Regions from separate parts of the Geodermatophilus sp. SYSU D00691 genome, predicted to be linked through region 1. Evidence: riboswitches for the same ligand, from Rfam matches in the RefSeq annotation. Region 1 holds a riboswitch; each other region holds the start of a gene.
The links. A riboswitch is a leader RNA that binds a small molecule or an ion and turns the genes downstream of it on or off. The one in region 1 is predicted to bind cyclic di-AMP.
Positions count from the first base shown of each region.

Region 2: another riboswitch for cyclic di-AMP. It lies ahead of ACI797_RS20045 (C40 family peptidase); the one in region 1 lies ahead of ACI797_RS11020 (hypothetical protein).
Region 3: another riboswitch for cyclic di-AMP. It lies ahead of ACI797_RS03290 (M23 family metallopeptidase); the one in region 1 lies ahead of ACI797_RS11020 (hypothetical protein).

Region 1 is NZ_JBJGYZ010000012.1:2,584-8,715, forward strand. It holds gene ACI797_RS11000 (hypothetical protein) at 1-321, shown strand, start outside; gene ACI797_RS11005 (hypothetical protein) at 360-527, shown strand; gene ACI797_RS11010 (MMPL family transporter) at 582-2,759, opposite strand; gene ACI797_RS11015 (TetR/AcrR family transcriptional regulator) at 2,765-3,364, opposite strand; cyclic di-AMP (ydaO/yuaA leader) riboswitch at 3,549-3,704, shown strand; gene ACI797_RS11020 (hypothetical protein) at 3,911-4,780, shown strand; gene ACI797_RS11025 (cation diffusion facilitator family transporter) at 4,802-5,731, opposite strand; gene ACI797_RS11030 (cation transporter) at 5,728-6,132, opposite strand, start outside.
Region 2 is NZ_JBJGYZ010000030.1:39,692-45,823, forward strand. It holds gene ACI797_RS20020 (protein-tyrosine phosphatase family protein) at 1-662, shown strand, start outside; gene ACI797_RS20025 (DUF3761 domain-containing protein) at 801-1,532, shown strand; gene ACI797_RS20030 (hypothetical protein) at 1,544-2,758, shown strand; gene ACI797_RS20035 (DUF6308 family protein) at 2,812-3,465, shown strand; gene ACI797_RS20040 (hypothetical protein) at 3,462-3,656, opposite strand; cyclic di-AMP (ydaO/yuaA leader) riboswitch at 3,987-4,076, shown strand; gene ACI797_RS20045 (C40 family peptidase) at 4,112-4,621, shown strand; gene ACI797_RS20050 (lytic murein transglycosylase) at 4,809-6,132, shown strand, end outside.
Region 3 is NZ_JBJGYZ010000003.1:119,525-125,656, reverse strand. It holds gene ACI797_RS03295 (enoyl-CoA hydratase/isomerase family protein) at 131-925, shown strand; gene ACI797_RS03290 (M23 family metallopeptidase) at 932-2,155, opposite strand; cyclic di-AMP (ydaO/yuaA leader) riboswitch at 2,167-2,312, opposite strand; gene ACI797_RS03285 (M28 family metallopeptidase) at 2,758-4,308, opposite strand; partial or broken gene ACI797_RS03280 (IS5 family transposase) at 4,449-5,362, opposite strand; tRNA gene ACI797_RS03275 (tRNA-Ala) at 5,533-5,606, opposite strand; gene ACI797_RS03270 (hypothetical protein) at 5,695-6,132, opposite strand, start outside.

The DNA of each region.
Region 1 (6,132 bases):
CTGGACACCGAGTCGGCCCGCGAGCGCGCGCGGCTGGACGAGCAGGCGGCCGAGCGCCGTGCGCGGGACGATGCCGAGGCCGTCGCGCGCCTTCGGCGGCTCGAGGACACCTCCCGCCGGCAGCGCGAGGCGGCCGAGGCCCAGGCGGCCGAACGCCTCGCGGCCCTGGCGGCGGAGGTCGCCGAGCTGGAACGCCGGCGGGACACCGCGCTCGCCGGTCTGCGGCGGATGAACCAGCAGGTCAACGAGGCGGTCGCCACGCTGGCCACGAGCCTGCCGCCACCGGGCCTGCAGCTGGTCGCCCCACCGGCCGCCTCCTAGGGCGTGTGCGACCGGCCGCCGCCGGGCACCGGCACCCCATGACGATCCGACGCGCCCGCTGGCGCACCGCCGTGGCCGGGATGGCCGTCGCCGCCTCCGCCTTCACCGTCGCCGCCTGCGGCGGCGAGTCCGGTGACGACGGCGGCGGCCAGGAGCAGGTGGACGAGGAGTCCGGCGACGACGAGGGCGAGGAGGACGACGACTGACGGCGCGCGGCCCGCCTCCCGCAGGGGAGACGGGCCGCGTGACGGTCGGGCCGGTCAGCGACCGGCGACCACCGGCTCCGCCGGTTCGGCCGGCCGGTGCGACGCCTTCTCCAGCGCCGCGCCCTCGACGTCGAGCACCGGCAGCCAGCGCAGCCAGCGGGGCAGCCACCAGGCGGCACCGCCGAGCAGCGCCAGCGCGGCCGGCACCAGCACCATGCGGACGACGAAGGCGTCGAACAGGATGCCCATGGCCAGGGCGAACGCGATCGACTTGACCGTCGGCTCGCCGGCCGGCACGAAGCCGGCGAAGACCGAGAACATGATCAGCGCGGCCGCGACCACGACCGGCGCCGCCTGGCGGAAGCCGGTGCGGATCGCCTCCCGCGGCGCGATGCCGTGGCTGTGCGCCTCGTGCATCCGCGACACCAGGAAGATCTGGTAGTCCATCGCGAGGCCGAACAGGATCCCGATGACCAGGATCGGCGTGAGGCTGATCAGCGGACCGGCCGAGTCCAGGTTCACCGCGTCGGCCAGCCACCCCCACTGGAACACCGCGACGGTGGCGCCCAGCGCCGCGCCCACGGTGAGCAGGAAGCCGAGCACGCCGACCAGGGGCACCAGAAGCGACCGGAAGACCAGCACGAGGAGCACCAGGGCCAGGCCGACGACCAGGGCCAGGTACACCGGCAGCGCGTCGTCGAGGGCCTGCGCGACGTCGACGCTCACTGCCGTCTGACCGGTGACCGACGCCTGCACCCCGTCGGTGCCGGCGAGCAGCTCGCGCAGGTCGGCCACCAGCTGCTCGGTCTCCGGGTCGGTCGGGCCGGAGGTCGGGATGACGGTGAGCAGAGCGGCGGTGCCGTCGGCGTTCGGGACGGGCTGGGTGACCAGCGTGACGTCGTCCAGCCCGCCGATCGCGCCGCTGAGCCCGGCGGCCGTCCCGGCGGCGCCGTCGCCCTCGAACAGGACGGTGAGCGGGCTGCTGAAGCCCTCGCCGAAGCCGTCGGCGAGCAGCTCGGCCGCCCGGGCCTGGGTGCTGCCCTCGGCCGGCGTCTGCACCAGCGTGGTCTGCAGCGAGAAGAACGGGATCGAGACGACCCCGAGGGCCGCCACCGTGAGCAGCAGCGAGACCACGCGGCGCCGGGTGACCGTGGCGGCCCAACCGGCCAGGAAGCCGCGGCCGGTCGCCGGGCCCTCGCCCACGGCGGCGCGCTGCTTCTTCGGCAGCGCCCTGAGGCCGAGGAAGCCGAGCACCGCGGGCACGAGGGTCAGTGCCACCAGGACGGCGACGACGATGGTCGCCGCCGCCGCGAGGCCCATCTGGGTCAGGAACGGGATGCCGACGACGAACAGGCCGGCCAGCGCGATGACGACGGTCAGGCCCGCGGTGACGACCGCCGAGCCGGCCGTGCCGACGGCGGTGGCGATCGCGGTGCCCACGTCGGCGCCGTGCCGCAGCTCCTGCCGGTGCCGGGTGACGATGAACAGCGCGTAGTCGATGCCGACCGCGAGGCCGAGCATCGCGGCCAGGATCGGGGTGGTCGACGACAGGTCGGTGAACCCGGTGGCGATGGTGATGCCCATGACGCCGATGCCGACGCCGATCGCGGCGGTCAGCAGGTTCATGCCGGCGACGAGCAGCGAGCCGTAGGTGACGGCCAGGACCACCAGGGCGATGACGACGCCGATCGCCTCGGCCGGGCCGCCGACGTGCGGCACCTCCTGCACCGCCTCGCCGGAGACCTCGACGGTGTACCCGGAGGAGCGGGCGTCGGCGACGGCGTCGAGCAGCGCCTCCTGCTCGGCGGGGGTGACCTCGCCCGGCGCCGCGTCGTAGGTGACGGTGCTGTAGGCGGTGTCCTGGTCGGCGTTGACGCCGGGCGCGGCCGGGTCGAGCGGGTCGGTCGCCGACGTCACGCCGGGCAGCTCGCCCAGGGTGGCGACGAGCTCGCCGACGGCGGTGGCGCCCTCGGGCGTGGTCAGCGTCGCGCCGTCCGGTGCCGCGACGACGACCCGGGCCGTGGCCCCGCCGCCGAGGCCGCCGAACTCCTCGTCGATGCGCTCCAGCGCCGTCGTGGACTCCTGCCCCGGGATGGAGAACTGGCTCGTCGTCTCCCCGGCCAGGGTCGCGGCGCCGACGCCGCCGGCCACCAGGACGGCCAGCCAGACGAGGACCACCCCCACCCGGTGGCGGTGCGAGAACGCCCCGAGTCGGGACAACAGAACAGCCATGCGGATCAGGCCTCCACCTGGTCGGGGTCGGGGAGAGCGGCACCGGGGCGGCGGTGGCCGAGCGCGTCGAAGCAGGTGGCGACGATGTGCGGCCGCCACTCGGTGGTCCGGTTCTCGCGGTGCGCGGCGAGGGTGAGCACGGCCAGCGCGGTGAGCGCGCCGACGACGCGCACCACCCGTCCCGACACCGGCTCCTCGGGGTCGATGCCGAAGACCTGCAGGGCCATGGCGCCCACGGCGTCGAGCTCGGGGACGGCGGTGTCCGCCTCGCGGTTGGTCAGCGGCGCCAGCAGCAGGGCGACCAGACCGGGGTGGGCGAGGGCGACGTCGACGACGACCTCGACCGCCCGGCGGTCCCGCGCGGGACCGTCCGGCAGGTCGCCCACCTGGTCCAGCACCCGCCGGCCGAGGGCGGCGGCCTGGGCGAGCACCGCCTCCTGCAGCGAGTCCTTGCTGGGGAAGTGGTGCAGCAGCCCCGCTTTGGACAGCCCGACGGCATCGGCGACCGCCTGGACGGAGGTCTTCGCGAAGCCGGTGCGGGCGAACAGCGCGGCCGCGCGATCGACGATGCCCTCGTCGATCCGCTGACGGAACGGTCGTGCCACGGGGACGACCGTACGGACCGCCCCGACCAAGTCGGTAGGTGAACCGACCGGAATGGTCGGTAACATCGCTCACACCGATCGGCGCGACCTGACGGTTTCCGACGCCGCGGATTGTCACGGCTGCATAACGTGGCTACCGTGGCTCCCGCCCGTCCCGGCCGTCACATCCCCAGCAGGGGAGACCGGGCGAGCGCCGCCGAGTCGCCCTCCGGGGCGAGCCGGGGACCCACCGCAGTACTGGGGTGAATCCGCACCCGCGGCCCGTCGAGGGCCGGGGTCGGTAGGGCTGCTTCCCGCCCGAACCCGTCAGCTAACTCGGTAGGCGGCCGTCGGAAGAACGGAGAGCCGCCCCGATGGCGTGCCCCAGCACCACCGCACGGATCTGCTCCGCCCGGTCCCGCCGGACCCGGGTGCGCCCGCGCAGCTGACCACCCCGCGACCGCACCCGCGCGGCCGTCGCCCGACGCCGCGTCCCGGGCCCACCCGCCGCAGCCCCGCCCCGTCCGGGCGGCCTGCGCCCGCACACCTCTCGGAGCAGTTCCCCCCATGGATCCCCGCACCACCTCGTCCGGCCGCGCCGCCGGGCGTCGCACCGCCCGCCCCCGCCGCCGTGTGCCCGTCCCGGCGCGCCGACCGGGCATCTACCTCGGCGTGGCCGCCGCCGGCGCCGTCCTCGTCAACGTGCTCTTCGGTGCCGACCCGGCGGCCCAGGCCGAGGCAGGCTCCAGCGAGTCCGTCGCCGTCGCCCAGGCCCTCGGGCTGACCGCGCAGTCGGGGCCGCTCGAGGCGCGCGAGGTGGACCTCGCGCCGCTGGAGGACCTGGCCGCCAGCCGGTCCACCCGCGAGGCCGCGCAGACCGCCGCCGCGCAGGCCCAGGCCGCCGCCGACCAGGCCGTGCTCGACCGGCAGGCCGCCGAGGCCGCCGCCGCCGCGCAGGCCGCGGCCGCCGCCCAGGCCGCCGCCGAGGCGGCCGCCGCCGCTGCCGCCACCGAGGCCGCCGCCGCCGAGGAGGAGGGCGGTGCGGTCTCCTCCAGCACCGCCGCGCCGTCCGGCGTCGCCGTCATCAGGAACACCGCCGGGGCGCACAAGGCCGTCGTCCAGCGCGCCGCCGACGCCGTGGTGGCCAACGTGCCGGGCGCGGGCTCGATCACCCTGGGCGGCACCCGGGCCAGCGCGGCCGACCCGGGCGGCCACCCCTCCGGGCTCGCGCTGGACTACATGGTGATGACCGACGCCGCGCTCGGCGACGCGATCGTCGACTACCACATCGCGCACTGGGACGAGCTCGGCGTCGACTACATCATCTGGCAGCAGCGGATCCTGCAGTCGCCGGGCGGCTCGTGGTCGACGATGGAGGACCGCGGCGGCGCCACGGCCAACCACATGGACCACGTGCACGTGAACTACCGGGGCTGACCGCCCCCGCCCGGGGGCGGGTCAGTCGTGCGCGGTCAGCTCGTGGGACGCGTGCGCCGGCGACTCCAGCTGGAAGGTGGAGTGCTCGACGCTGACGGCGAAGTCACCGGCGAGCGAGGCCTGCAGCCGGTCGAGGATCTGGGGTGCGTGGCCGTCGTGGAAGCAGGAGTCCTCCACCACGACGTGCGCGGACAGCACCGGCAGGCCGCTGGTGATCTGCGAGGCGTGCAGGTCGTGCACCTCGACGACGTGCGGCACCTCGAGCAGCCGCCGGCGCACCTCGTCGAGGTCGAGGCCCGGCGGCGTCGACTCCAGCAGGACCGAGACGGTCTCCCGGAGCAGCGACAGGGTGCGCGGCACGATGAGGACGGCGATGAGCAGCGACGCCACGGCGTCGGCCTGCTGCCACCCGGTGAGCGCGATGACGCCCGCCGAGACCAGCACCGCGACCGAGCCGAACGCGTCGGCGAGCACCTCGAGGAACGCCGCGCGCAGGTTCACGTCGGAGCTGCGACCGCCGCGGGTCAGCACGACGAGCGCGACGACGTTGGCGGCCAGGCCCACCGCGCCGAAGACCAGCACGCCCGCGGCGGCGATCTCCGGGGGATCGGCGAGGCGGCGGACGCCCTCGACGAACACGTAGACCCCGACGGCGAGCAGGACGGCGGCCTGCAGGGTGGCGCCCAGCACCTCCGCCCGGCGATAGCCCCAGGTCCGCCGGGCCGTCGCCGGGCGGAGCGCCAGGGTGGCCGCGACCAGGGCGATCGCCAGCCCGGCGACGTCGGTGAGCACGTGCCCGGCGTCGGCGAGCAGCGCGAGGCTGCCGGTGAGCAGCGCGCCGACGAGCTCCACCACCAGCACGGTCGCGGTGAGGCCGAGCACCACCGCCAGCCGCCGCCGGTGGTCGGCCGTCCCGCCGGGCCGGTGGCCGTGCGCGTGCCCGGCGCTCACCGGCCGACCTCCCCGCGGCAGCAGTCGCAGCCGGGGCCGTCGTCGTGCGCGGGCCCGGCCAGGGCCGCGGCGGGGGAGCAGCAGGCGTCGCCGCGCCAGGCCGCGCGCCCCTCCCTGACCGCGACGGCGGCGATGACGAGGGCGGCGACCGGGTCGGCCCACGCCCACCCGAACAGGCTGTTGAGCGCCAGGCCGGCGAGCAGCACCGCCGAAAGGTAGGCGCACAGCAGGGTCTGCGTGGAGTCGGCGACCGCCGAGGCCGAACCGAGCTCGCGGCCGGCCCGTCGCTGGGCGGTGGAGAGCACGGGCATGACCGCCAGGCTGACCGCCGCCAGCACCAGCCCGACCGCGGAGTGCTCCGCCTCCCCGGACCCGAGCAGCGCCCGGACGGCGTCGACGGT
Region 2 (6,132 bases), on a different contig from region 1:
TCGACGGGGAGCCGGTGTCGCTGCCCGCCGCCGACTTCGCCGGGGTGCTGCGGCAGGTGATCGACGCCCGCGGGGACGCGGTGGCGGCGGGGGCGCTGGCCGGCGCGGTGTTCGGGATGGCCGGGATCCCGATGCGCTGGTCGTCGGTGGTGCACGGCGTGGTCGACGGCCGGCCGGTCGGGCTGGACGAGCTGCTGGACCTCGCGCCGGTGCTCGACGGGCGGGAGCCCCGGCCGTTCGAGGGCGGGGTCCTCCCCCGGATCGGCCCGCGCGAGGTGCTGCCGGGCATCTGGGCGGGCAACCTGGACGGCGCCCGGTCCAGCGACCCCTACTTCGCGGTGATCTCGCTGTGCCGCGTGGGTCGTCCCTTCGGGCACCAGGTCCAGCGGATGGCCTACCTAGCCGACGACGAGTTCAACACCGAGCTCGACGTGGTCCTCGAGGACGTGCTGGCCGACATGGCCGCGCTGCGCACCGAGGGCCGGCGGCTGCTGGTGCACTGCCACGGCGGGGCGTCACGGACCGGGCTGGTGCTGCGCGCGTGGCTGCGCCGCACCGAGGGCCTCTCGGCCGACGAGGCGACGGCGCGGGTGGCGTCCCGCTGGCCGTACCTGGGGTTGTGGAACGCCAGCTTCACCGCCGCCCTGGACCGGATGCGCTAGCTCTGGTGCGGATGTGGCGGGCGGAGTCACGGCCGTCACAGTTCCGGTTCCCCGCGGCGTCGGTGCGGCGCTCTGCGGTGAGAGTGACCGCACACTCTGCGCGGGCAGCCACGGGGGCACGCCCGAGGAGGAACGGCGATGGCGACGTCCCAGCGGACCGGCGGCGGCCGGCCGGACAGGAAGAAGAAGTTCGGCGTCGGCCTGGTCGGCGGCATCTTCGCGCTCGGCCTGATCGGCAGCATCGGGTCCGGCGACACCGAGACGACGCCGACCGCCAGCGAGCAGTCGGCCACCTCGTCGGCGGCTCCCTCCTCGTCCGCCCCCGCACCGCGGAGCACACCGGCTCCCCGGACGACGGCGCCGTCGAGCACGGCAGCCGTGGCTCCGGCGCCCCCCGCTCCGGTCATGGCGATGAGCTGCCCGGCCGGCAGCACGAACGCCTCCCCGGTCTTCGGGCACCAGATCACCGCGACGGCGCCGTTCACGGTCGTCATCGACTACGGCGACGGGGACGTCTACACCAACGACGACCAGCACCTCGGCGCGATCTTCTCGCACACCTACCGAGCGGCCGGCTCCTTCACCGTCCACGCCGTCCTCACCGACGCGACCGGCCGGACGGTCGACGCCGCGTGCGCGTACAGCTGGACCCGGCCCGCTCCCCCACCCGCGCCTGCACCGGCCCCCGCGCCCGCTGCGGGCGGCGGCTCCAGCAGTGGTTCCTCCACGTCCGGCGGGGGCGGAGGCACCACCGAGGTGCCGCAGACCGGTGGTCCGACCGCGATCTGCGAGGACGGGACCTACTCGTACTCGGCCAACCGGCGGGGCACCTGCTCGCACCACGGCGGCGTCGCCACCTGGCTGATCTGAACGGAAACACCATGAGCACCGTCGCCCTCGAGCGAGACACCTTCAACGACCGGCCCGCAGCCGACATCGCCGCGTCGATCGACCCGCGGCTGAGCCGGACGGAGAGCGGCTCGGCCAGGTTCGCCTGCTTTGCGGACGACGAGCGCTACCTGCTCGTGGCCGGCGAGCAGGAGCAGCGCAGCGTCGAGCTGGCCCTGGCCTACGGCCTCGCCTGGGCGGGCGGTCGACGCCTGCTGCTCGCCCTACCCCACGACATGGCCACGGCCACACAGCAGCGCATCCCGTGGCTGCGCGAGGCGGTCCGACCGAAGCTCTGGCTGCACGACGGCCGGCACGCCGGACCTGCCGTCGAGCGGACGCCCGGAGAGACGGTCGACCGGATCGGTGACGCCATCGCGGGGCGCTCGCCGGAGCAGGAGTTCCGGCGAGCGGCGACGGCTCTCCACCTCGGTGAGCGCGCCGACTGGGTGGCAGATCTGGTCGATCGGCTGACCGCCGACGCACGGCTCGACTCCGCCCACCGTCAGAACGAGCGCTCCTGGCACTACCGGGGTCAGCGCGTGCTCTCCATGGCCCGCGCCGACGCCGGGATCCGCGTGCGCGCCGGCATCCACTACAGCGACCAGGAGCGCGCCGCACGCGCCTGGGAACTCTCCGGCCCCCTGACCCAGGCCGAGCTGGGCGACGTGCTGGCCGCGGTCGACGCCGCCGTGGAGGAGCGTGCCGCAGGTGAGGACCCGCTCGTGCGCAGGGATGACGAGCACCTCCTGCAGGCGGCCATCCGCCGGGTGCCGGCCGTTGTGGGCATCGAGCAGAACGCCATGCGCGAGGTGCCGGCCTGGCGCCCGACGGACAGCACGAGGCCGTGGGCCCGTGGGTTCATCGACCTGCTCGGCCTCGACGGGAACGGCGACATCGCGGTCGTGGAGACGAAGGTGGAGAAGAACGCCGACCCGCTGTTCGTCCTCCAAGGCCTCGACTACTTCGTCTGGGCTCAGGCCTACCGCACCCCGCTCGTCGACCGGCTCGGCGCCGCATCGTCGGCCCGTATCAGGCTCACGCTGGCGGTGGGCGGCCAGGCGGAGCACTCGCTCCACGTCCCGAGCTACACGCGGGCGCTGGCCGCCGGTCTGGACGACGTCGTCCCCTGGACGGCGCGCGCCATCCGGACGTGGACGGACCCGGCGGTCCGGCCGACGAGCGAGCCGCTGGACCTCACGCCGTGAGACGGTCACGGCGGTCTCGGAGAGCTGCTCGCGAGTATCAGCTGCCCACGGCGTTGACGACCGACGACGACGCCACGGCCCTCGGCCACCTGAAGCGGTACTACGGCCGCGACGGCGGCCAGCGGTTCACCGGCTCGTACTTCGACGGGTGGGGCGGCCCGCAGGACCCCTACCGCTTCACGGCCGAGGACCTCGTGGCGGTCAGCTTCCTCTCTGTGTTCGTCCCTCCGATGGCCGCGCACCGGCTCTTGGGCTCGATGAGCGGTGAATTCGCCGACCTGCTGCACGAGGTGGGCATCGACCGGGACCTTCGCGACGAGACGGCGGACATCGTCCCGGGGTGGCCGGCCTGGGTCCTCTACGACCGGTTGAAGGGGCTGCCGGGGGTGGGGCGCACCATCGCGAGCAAGCTGCTCGCACGGAAGCGTCCGCAGCTGATCCCCGTGAAGGACTCGATCGTTGAGCAGGTCACCCACTGCCGGGACGCGCAGTGGGTGCCGCTTCGGGAACAGCTGCAGGCGGACGGCGGTCGTCTGCACGAGCGCCTCGAGCGCCTCCGGGCAGACGCCGGACTGCCGACCGACGTGACCGCCCTCCGGGTGTACGACGTCATCACCTGGATGGAGGGCAGGACGAAGAAGCTCAAGCCGCGAACGGACGAGGAGAAGCTCGGTGCGGCCCTCGCCGACCCCGACGGGTTGCTCTAGCCGGTCGGGCCGGTGGCGTCGGAGATGCCCGGCGCCTTGGCGTCGGCGCCCTCCTCGACGTCTTGGTCGCCCGGCACCCGGGTGACGTCGCCCGACATCGGGCCCTGCGCGGCGCGCGGCGACTGCTCGGGTGCGGCGGACACCTGCTCCTGGTCCTCGTTGCGGGTGCCACCCTGCGGTCCCTGGGTCATGACGCTTCGGTGCCCGGCCGGCCAGGCCCCAAACGGTGCCCCTCCGGCAGCGGTCGCCTACACCGCGTGCGGCCACGCTGACGTGGCCGAGATCGTCCGACCTGCGCTTTTCCCGGGCGTCCCCGGGCCGACTTTCCGCGTCGCCGGTGGTCGGGCAGGCGTGTCGGGTGGCAGGCCGGCGCCGGGTACACCGTCGTCCCCGCTTTGCCGCCTCCTCCGCGATCTTCCTAGCGTCGTCGCGTCCGACCGGGCCGCACCCGTCCCCGAAACCCTGGGGACACCCGCTCGGACGCCGCCGAACCGGGCGGCCGGCCGCGCGCCGGCACCCGGGCCGGGGACCCACCGCAGTCCTGGGGTGAAGCGCGACGACGACGTCGCGCCGGGCAGGTTCTCCCGCCCGAACCCGTCAGCTAACCCGGTAGGCGGCCACGGAGAACAAGGAGAACCCGTCGTCGATGACGACTGCACACACGTCTCTCGCACGCCGCCTCACCGGTCCTGCCCTCGCCGTCGCCGCTGCGGCGGGGCTCGTCCTCACCCCGGGCGTCGCCTCGGCCAACACCGCGGCCCCGGCCGCTCCCACTGCCACCGCGGCTGCGGTCGCCGCACCCAACGCCGCCGCGCAGACTGCGGTCGACACCGCGCTAGCCCAGCAGGGCAAGCCCTACGCCTGGGGCGGCGCCGGGCCGAGCTCGTTCGACTGCTCCGGCCTGGTCCAGTACGCCTACGCGGCCGCCGGGGTGAGCGTGCCGCACTCGTCGCGCACCCAGTCGACCCTGGGGGCCCCGGTCGACCGGGCCAACCTGCAGCCCGGTGACCTGGTGTTCTTCTACAGCTCGGTCAGCCACGTCGGCATCTACATCGGCAACGGGCAGATGGTGCACTCGTCCACCTACGGCAAGCCGGTCAGCGTCGTGAACGTCGACTCGATGCCGGACTACAACACCGCCCGCCGGATCGTCTGACGCTCCTCCCGTGATCATCGGCGGGTGGCTGCCCGTTCCCGCGTGTCGGGCAGCCACCTGCCGATGATCGACGGCCTCGTTTTTCACCCCCGTTCACCCGCTCGTCGCGCGGACACCCCTTCCGCGGGGCAGGAGGGGCGCGGTTCAGTGGCACCGCCAGGTCCGATGACGGCGGTAGGGGCAGCCCGTGGGAGTACGGCACGCGTCGGCGGTGCTGACCGCCGGGCTGACCGTGGCCGCGCTGATCGCGCTCCCCCAGGGGCTCGCGCCCGCAGCGGCTCCCACGGCTCCCCCGGCACCGGCCGATTCTGCGTACCTGACCGCGTCGCGGGAGACCGCCATCGCCACGAGCACCTCGGCCACCAGCAGCTCCGCCACCAGCACCTCGGCAGCGGCCACGGCGACCCCCGCGCCCGAGCCGGTCGTGGTCGCCGAGGAGCCGGCGCCGCAGGACGTCGTCCTGACCGCCTCCACGCTGGCGGGCAGCGGCATCCCGTCGACCGCCCTCGGCGCCTACCGGCAGGCCGCGGCGGGCGCCCCGTGCACCATCGACTGGACGCTGCTGGCCGCGATCGGGCGGGTGGAGTCCAACCACGGCCGCTTCGCCGGGGCCGAGCTGCACACCGACGGGCTGTCGTCGCCACCCATCGTCGGCATCGCGCTCAACGGGGTCGGCGTCGCGCTGATCCGCGACACCGACGGCGGCCGTTTCGACGGCGACGCCACCCTCGACCGCGCTGTGGGGCCGATGCAGTTCATCCCGTCGACGTGGGCGCTGTACGGCCGCGACGGCAACGGCGACGGCACCGAGGACCCGTTCAACATCTTCGACGCGGCCGCCGCGGCCGCGGCGTACCTGTGCCGGGCGGGCGGCGACCTGACGTCGACCGAGGGCCGGGTCAAGGCGGTGTTCGCCTACAACCACTCCGACGCCTACGTGGCGAAGGTGCTCGGTCTGGCCGCCGCCTACGCCGGGAGCGAGCCGCCGGTCCTGCCGACGACGGAGCCGCCACCGGCGCCGCTGCCGCCCGTCTCGGTCGCTCCCCCGCCGGCCGCAGCGGAACCGCCGGTCGAGGAGCCGCCGGTCGAGGAGCCGCCGGTGGTCGCGGCTCCCGCTGACCCGGGGCCGGTCCCGACTCCCACGCCGACTCCCACGCCCACGCCGACGCCCACGGAGACGCCGACTCCGACGCCGACGCCGTCCCCCTCACCAACGCCGAGCCCGACGCCGACTCCCTCACCAACGCCGTCCCCGACGCCGACTCCCTCACCCACGCCGTCCCCGACGCCCACCCCGACGCCCACCCCGACGCCGACGCCGTCGCCCACGCCGACCCCCACCCCGACGTGTCCGGCGCCCGAGCCGCTGACCGTCGACGTCGTCGACACCATCGGCGATCCGGCGGTGCGCGAGGAGACGGCGCAGCTGCTCACCGCGGCCGGGCTGGTCGTCGGCACGGTCACGACCGCCGCGCCAGCGCCGACCGCCCTCACCTACCCGGCCGCGGAGC
Region 3 (6,132 bases), on a different contig from region 1:
AACGCCCGCGAGGTGGCCGACGAGTTCGGCGGCGCCCCGGGCGCCCTCGACGAGGAACGCCACGCCGTGCGGCCCTGAGCGACCCTCGCCTACGGTGACCCCGGCAGGCGCAGACGGCGGGAGGACGGCGATGACCTCGACCGACGAGCGGCCCCGGGTGCTCACCGAGGTCGACGGCCACGTCTGGCGGATCACGCTGGACCGCCCGGAGGCCGGCAACGCCCTCGACCCGGCGCTGGCCCACCAGCTGGCCGCCGCCCTGCGCGACCGGCCGGCGCAGACCCGGGTGGTGCTGCTGCTCGCCAACGGGCCGCGCTTCTGCGTCGGCGGCGACATCGGCTACTTCGTCGCCGCCGACGACCCCGGGGCGCAGGTCGGGCAGCTGGCGCACGACTGGCACGAGGTGATCCGGCTGCTGCTGCACTGCCCGGTGCCGGTGCTCGCCGGGGCCCAGGGCGCGGTCGCCGGCGCCGCGGTGGGGCTGATCGGCGCCTGCGACATCGTGGTCTGCGGCCGCTCGGCGAAGATCCGCCCCGCCTACCTCGGGATCGGGTTCTCCCCCGACGGCGGGTCGTCCTGGGCCCTGACCCGCGCGCTCGGCGCGCCGCGGGCGCTGGACCTGCTGCTCACCGACAGCGCGCTCAGCGCCGCCGAGGCGCACACCTTCGGCCTGGTCAGCCGCCTGGTCGAGGACGCGGACCTGCACAGCGAGGCGATCGCGCTGGCGCACCGCGTGGCCGCCGGACCGGTGCGGGCGATGGTCCGCACCCGCGCCCTGGTCCGGCGGGCCGCCGTCCGCACCCTCGACGAGCAGCTGGACGACGAGGCCCGCCTCATCGCCGAGTCCGCCGCCGACCCCGAAGGGCGGGAGGGCGTGCGTGCCTTCCTCGAGAAGCGGAAGCCCGACTTCCCCGGCGCGGTCTAGCGCCCCTCAGCAGCCGCCGATCGAGATCCCCCGCGCCGTCAGCCACGGCACCGGGTTCACGCGGTTGGCGTAGAGGCCGCCCATGTGCACCTCGAAGTGCAGGTGCGGGCCGGTGGACTGGCCCTTGTTGCCGACCTCGGCGATCTGCTGCCCGGCCGACACCACCTGGCCGGCGCTGACGAAGAACCGGTTGACGTGCCCGTAGAGCGTGATCGACCCGTCGCCGTGCTGCACGTAGACCGCCTGGCCGAAGCCGTTGGCGGCGCCGGCGTGCAGCACCGTCCCGCCCTCGGGCGCGTAGACCGGCGTGCCGATCGGCGCGGCGATGTCGACGCCCTGGTGCATCGTCCCCCAGCGCGGCCCGTAGCAGGAGGTCACGCGGCCGACCGTCGGGGGGACGGCGCCGCCGCCGGCCGCCGCGGCGGCGACCGTCTGCGCGGCGGCCTGGGCCGCGGCCTGCTCGGCCGCCTCCCGCTCGGCGAGGTCGGCGTCCGGGTCGCTGGAGCCGGTGGCGGCCAGCAGCGCGATCTGCGCCTCGCGGAGGGCGGCCTCGTGCGCGGCCTTCTCGGCCACGGCGGCGTCGTAGGACTGCTGGGCGGCGGTCAGCCGGGCGGCCGCGGCCTGCTCGGCGCTGGCGGCCTCGCGGGCAAGGGCGTCGCGCTGGGCCACCGCCTCCCGGGCGACCTGGTCGGCCTGCTGCTGCCGGGCCTCCACGACCTCGTGCTCGGCGAGGGTCTCGGCCCGTTCGTCGCTGAGCAGGTCGAGGGTGAGGGCGCGCTGCAGCACCCCCTCGGGCCCCCCCTCGCCGAGGAAGACCATGGCCGAGCCCATGGGGTGCTCACCCATGTAGCTGCGCCGGCCGAGGTCGGCGACGTCCTCGCGGGTCTCGGTGACCGCGGCGGTGGCCGCGGCGAGCTCGGCGGCGGCCGTCTCGGCCGCGGTCTGCGCCTCGGTGAGCGCCGCCTGGGCCTGGATGCTGGCGTCGGAGGCGGCCTCGGCCTCGACGGTGAGCCGCTGCAGCTCCGTCTCGGCGGTCGCCACGAGCGCCGTCAGGCGGGCCACCTCGGCGGCGGCGACGCGGGCGTCGTCCGCCGGTGCCGCCTGGGCGTGGCCGCCCGACAGCAGGACGGCGAGGCTCACGGCGACGGCCACGATCCCGGACTCGGGGGTCCGGGAACGGCGCTTGTTCGTGTTCTGGGCAGGGCTGTGCGGGCGGTGCAGGGTCGCCAAGACCGGCGGGCTCCTTCTTCCTCGCCGCCTACCGGGTTAGCTGACGGGTTCGGGCGGGAAGACGCCCTACCTGCGCACCCCCGTGCGCGCAGGATTCACCCCAGGGGAACCATGGGTCCCCGGTCCGACCCGAGGGTCGGTTCGGCGGGGCCGGCCAGTGCCCAGCGGGTTGCTGGGACGTGGTGCAGCCGGACCGCCGGGAACGGTACCCCAGATCACGGCGCGATCACGAACCGAGAGCTCACGCCCCATGAGCCACACCGGGAACCGCCCGGACGACGACGCCGCCGGGGCGGGTGCCCCGACGACGTGGGCGGAAGGGTGGGAGCAACGGTATGCAGTTCGAAGCATGCGACCCTGCTGAAGCGCCTTGCCAAATGCTCTGCCAGCGCTCCTCCGCGCCAACCCTCGCGCACGTCCGAGCCGTCGACCGCCACGGCAGTGGCGCTCTGTCCCGCCTCCAGAACGCCCGCCGCTCCTGCTGCAACTCCACACCACGCACCACGCCCGACCCCCAGCTCAGCAGGGCGTTGCGTTCACCCCTTGAGCCCCGGGTGGTCAAGCAAGCGGGGGTGGGACGGTCTGCCCCACCCCCGCCACCATCACACGATGGCCTGCGACCCGCGGAACGTCGGCTGGTAAGCCGCGTTGCTGCTGCCACGGGCCGTGCCTTGCACCGCTGATTCCGTCATGGCGAACGTCAGCAGGGCATGCGCAATGGCGTCCGTCATCTCATCCAGCGCGATGAGATTGATGTTGTCGAGGTCGTCGCAGGCCGCGTGGTAGCAGGGGTCAAAGGCGATACCGGCGGTGCCGCCCCACTTGGCCGCCTGTTCAGCGGTCTTGATGTCCTCGGCGCCGGTGAACAGGCCGCCAGCCGGGATACCGGCCGCCACGAAGGCGTCATAGTCCGAGCGCCCATCGAAGGCCGTCGGCTCGACTTCACGACCGATGGACGCGAAGTAGTCGAGGAAGACGTCCTCCACCACGCCGGATCCCGTCGAGCCAGTCGATGCCGTGTCCGAGGCGTCGCCGTCGTAGACGAACCAGCCCGGGTTCGGCGAGCCGACCATGTCGAAGTTCAGCATGACGGCGATGTCCTTCAGCTCGCGCTTGGTGAGCTGGCTGACGTAGTAGGCCGAGCCGACCAGGCCGGCTTCCTCGGCGCCGAACCAGATGAAGCGCACCTGGTTGACCGGCTCGATACCCAGCTCGGCCATCTGCAGGGCGACCTCGAGCTGGGCCGCCGAGCCGGTGCCGTTGTCGTTGATGCCGGGCCCCTCGATGACGGAGTCGAGGTGGGCGCCGGACACAACCACCCGGTCGGTGCGGCCGGTCGTCGTCTCAGCGATGACGTTCTCGGACGTGCGGACCTCCGACACGGTGCTGGTGCTGACCGTCAAGGTCACCTGACGGCCGGCGGCGGCCTCCGCCTCGATGTACTCCACCAGGGCGGCACCGGCCTCGGCGCTCATCTCGATCACCGGGACGTCCTGCGGGAACGAGGCTTGACCGAAGTCGACGCCAAGTCGCTCGTCGCTGTTGCCCTCGTTGAAGATGATGACGGCCTGGGCCCCCGCCTCGACCGCGTTGGCGATCTTCTCGTAGAAGAAGCAGGTGCCGCGCTGGATCAGCGCGATGTCGCCGGTGAAGTCGACGAAGTCGGCATCCGTACAGCCGGCGCTTGACGTGCTGTCGGGCTGGCCGACTGGCAAGGGGACGATGTTGCCCTCGACGCCCTGCACCACACCCGTCACCGTGCCGCTGCCGGAGTAGTCCATGGTCGAGATGTCCACGCCGTTCTCGTACGTGAACGGAAAGCCTGGCGACGTGCTGGTGACAGTCGGGGCGGCCAGTTCCTCGAAGAAGTTGTACTCGAACGGCTGGCGGCTCACCTCGTACCCGGCCGCCCCAAGCAGGCCGGCGACGTAGTCCGCCGAGAGCTCGTAGCCCAAGGTGCTGGCCTCGCGTGTGCCGTCGCTGAGATCGGCGAACTCTTGGAACTCGGCCAGGTGCCCCAGCACGGCTTCGACCGTGACTGCGTCCCGCAGGTCGCTGGTGTCGGTCACGGGGGCCGCATACGCCCCGGTGGCCGGCGCACAGACAAGGGTCCCGGCCATCAGCGCGGCAACGGCCCAGCGTCGCTTCACCATGCATGCCTCCATGCACCATGCCGACCCGCCTGGCGCAGGGCCAGCAGATTCCGGGGAGCCTATCCCCGATTCCGGCAGCCCAACGGGGCGAGCAGCGGGCCAACTTCGGCATCACGCAGTCGCTGGTGCGGTTGGGTGAACTAGGCCCTGTTTGATACGTCGCGGAGATGGATGTTGATGTTGGTGATCTCCACAGTGGCGTCGTAGCGGACGGCGAGCTTGTCCTACCGGGTGGCGAAGGCGCGGCTCTGCTCGTGCCGGTTGATGCCGCACTCCACGGCGTGCCGCTGCTTGCCGCGCTCTCGGGCGAGCGTCGGCGGCCGGGCCGCCGGCTGAGCCCTTCGCCCGGTGATGGGCCGACTGGTCCGTCTTGTTCGGGATCGTCGCCGGCACGCCGCGTCGACGCGGTTGGGCGCGGTTGACGCGACTGGAGTAGGCCCGATCGGCCAGCACGCGGTCCGGCCGGCTCCGGGGGCCGTCCGGGCCCGGAGCGTCGCGGCACCCGGATGCGGTCGAGCACCACGGGCAACTGCGGACCGTCGGCGCCTGCCCGGCGGTGAGCACCGTGGCCAGCGGCCTGCGGCCGGCCTCGACGGCCAGGTGCACCTCGGTCGTCAGGCCGCCCCGGGACCGGCCGAGCGCATGATCGGCCGGCTCCCCGACCGGCGGCTGGACCTGCTGCTCGGGGTGGGCGGCGGGCGCCGGCGGCGTGCTGATGGGCTCGGTTGACGGTGGAGTCCACCGCCACCACCCAGTCGATCAACCCGACCTCGTCGGCCAGAGCCTGCAGCGCGATCTCGATCGCTGCCCAGCGACCGGCCGGCTGCCAGGCCCGGAACAGGCCGTAGACGCACTGCCGGGTGCCGTAGCGCTCGGGCACGTCCCGCCACGGGCAGCGGGTGCGGGTGCGGAACCGGATGCCGTCGCTCAGCTGTCACAGCGTCCAGCGACGGGGGCGGCCCGTCCGCGGCCTGACCGGAAGCAGCGCCGCCAGGATCAGCCACAGCTCGCCGGTCAGGTCGTGGCGGGCACCGGCCGGTAGGGCCCCGTCCACGAGGTCTCCGTGGTGAGGGTCTCCCTGGTCGTCGACCCCTCTACCGGAGACACGCTCGATCGGCGCGCCGAGCGACTTTCTCAAACAGGGCCTAGACGGCCTGCAGGACGTCGTCGAGCAGGAACAACGACGCCGCCGGGGCGGGTGCCCCGACGGCGTCGGTGGAAGGGTGGAGCTGAGGGGATTTGAACCCCTGACCCCCTCGATGCGAACGAGGTGCGCTACCGGACTGCGCCACAGCCCCTCGGACGGAAAGACTACCTTCCGCCGGCGGCCCTCCTGCAGGGGCCCGCCGCGAGCTCGCGAGCGGTGGGGGGCAGGAGGGCCCTTTCTCAGCCGTTGACGACCCGGGCCGGGCGGTACTCGTCGATGTCGGCGAAGCCGATGTCGTCGTCGTCCAGGCCCACGACGGCGCTGTTCTGCCAGCCGGCCGGGGCCGCGGTGCGGGCGGCCACGACCCGACCGGGCCGCAGCGGGTGCACCGGGGCCAGGGGGAGGCTGGGGTGCGGCAGCGACGGCAGCGCCTCCTGCACGCCGGTGGGCTGCTCGGCCACGGCCGGCACCGGCGCCGGCCGGCGCTCGCTCGCCCGCGGAGCGGTTGAGGAGAGGAACGCCTCCCGGGCGGCCTGCCGCGCCGCGCGGCGGGCGGCGAGCCGCTCGCGGCGGGCGGTCCGGCGCAGCACCAGCACGTAGCCGACGACGGCGAGGTCGAGCAGCAGCTGCGCCGGCCACACCCAGGCGCTCACCAGCAGCGCACCGGCCAGGCCGAG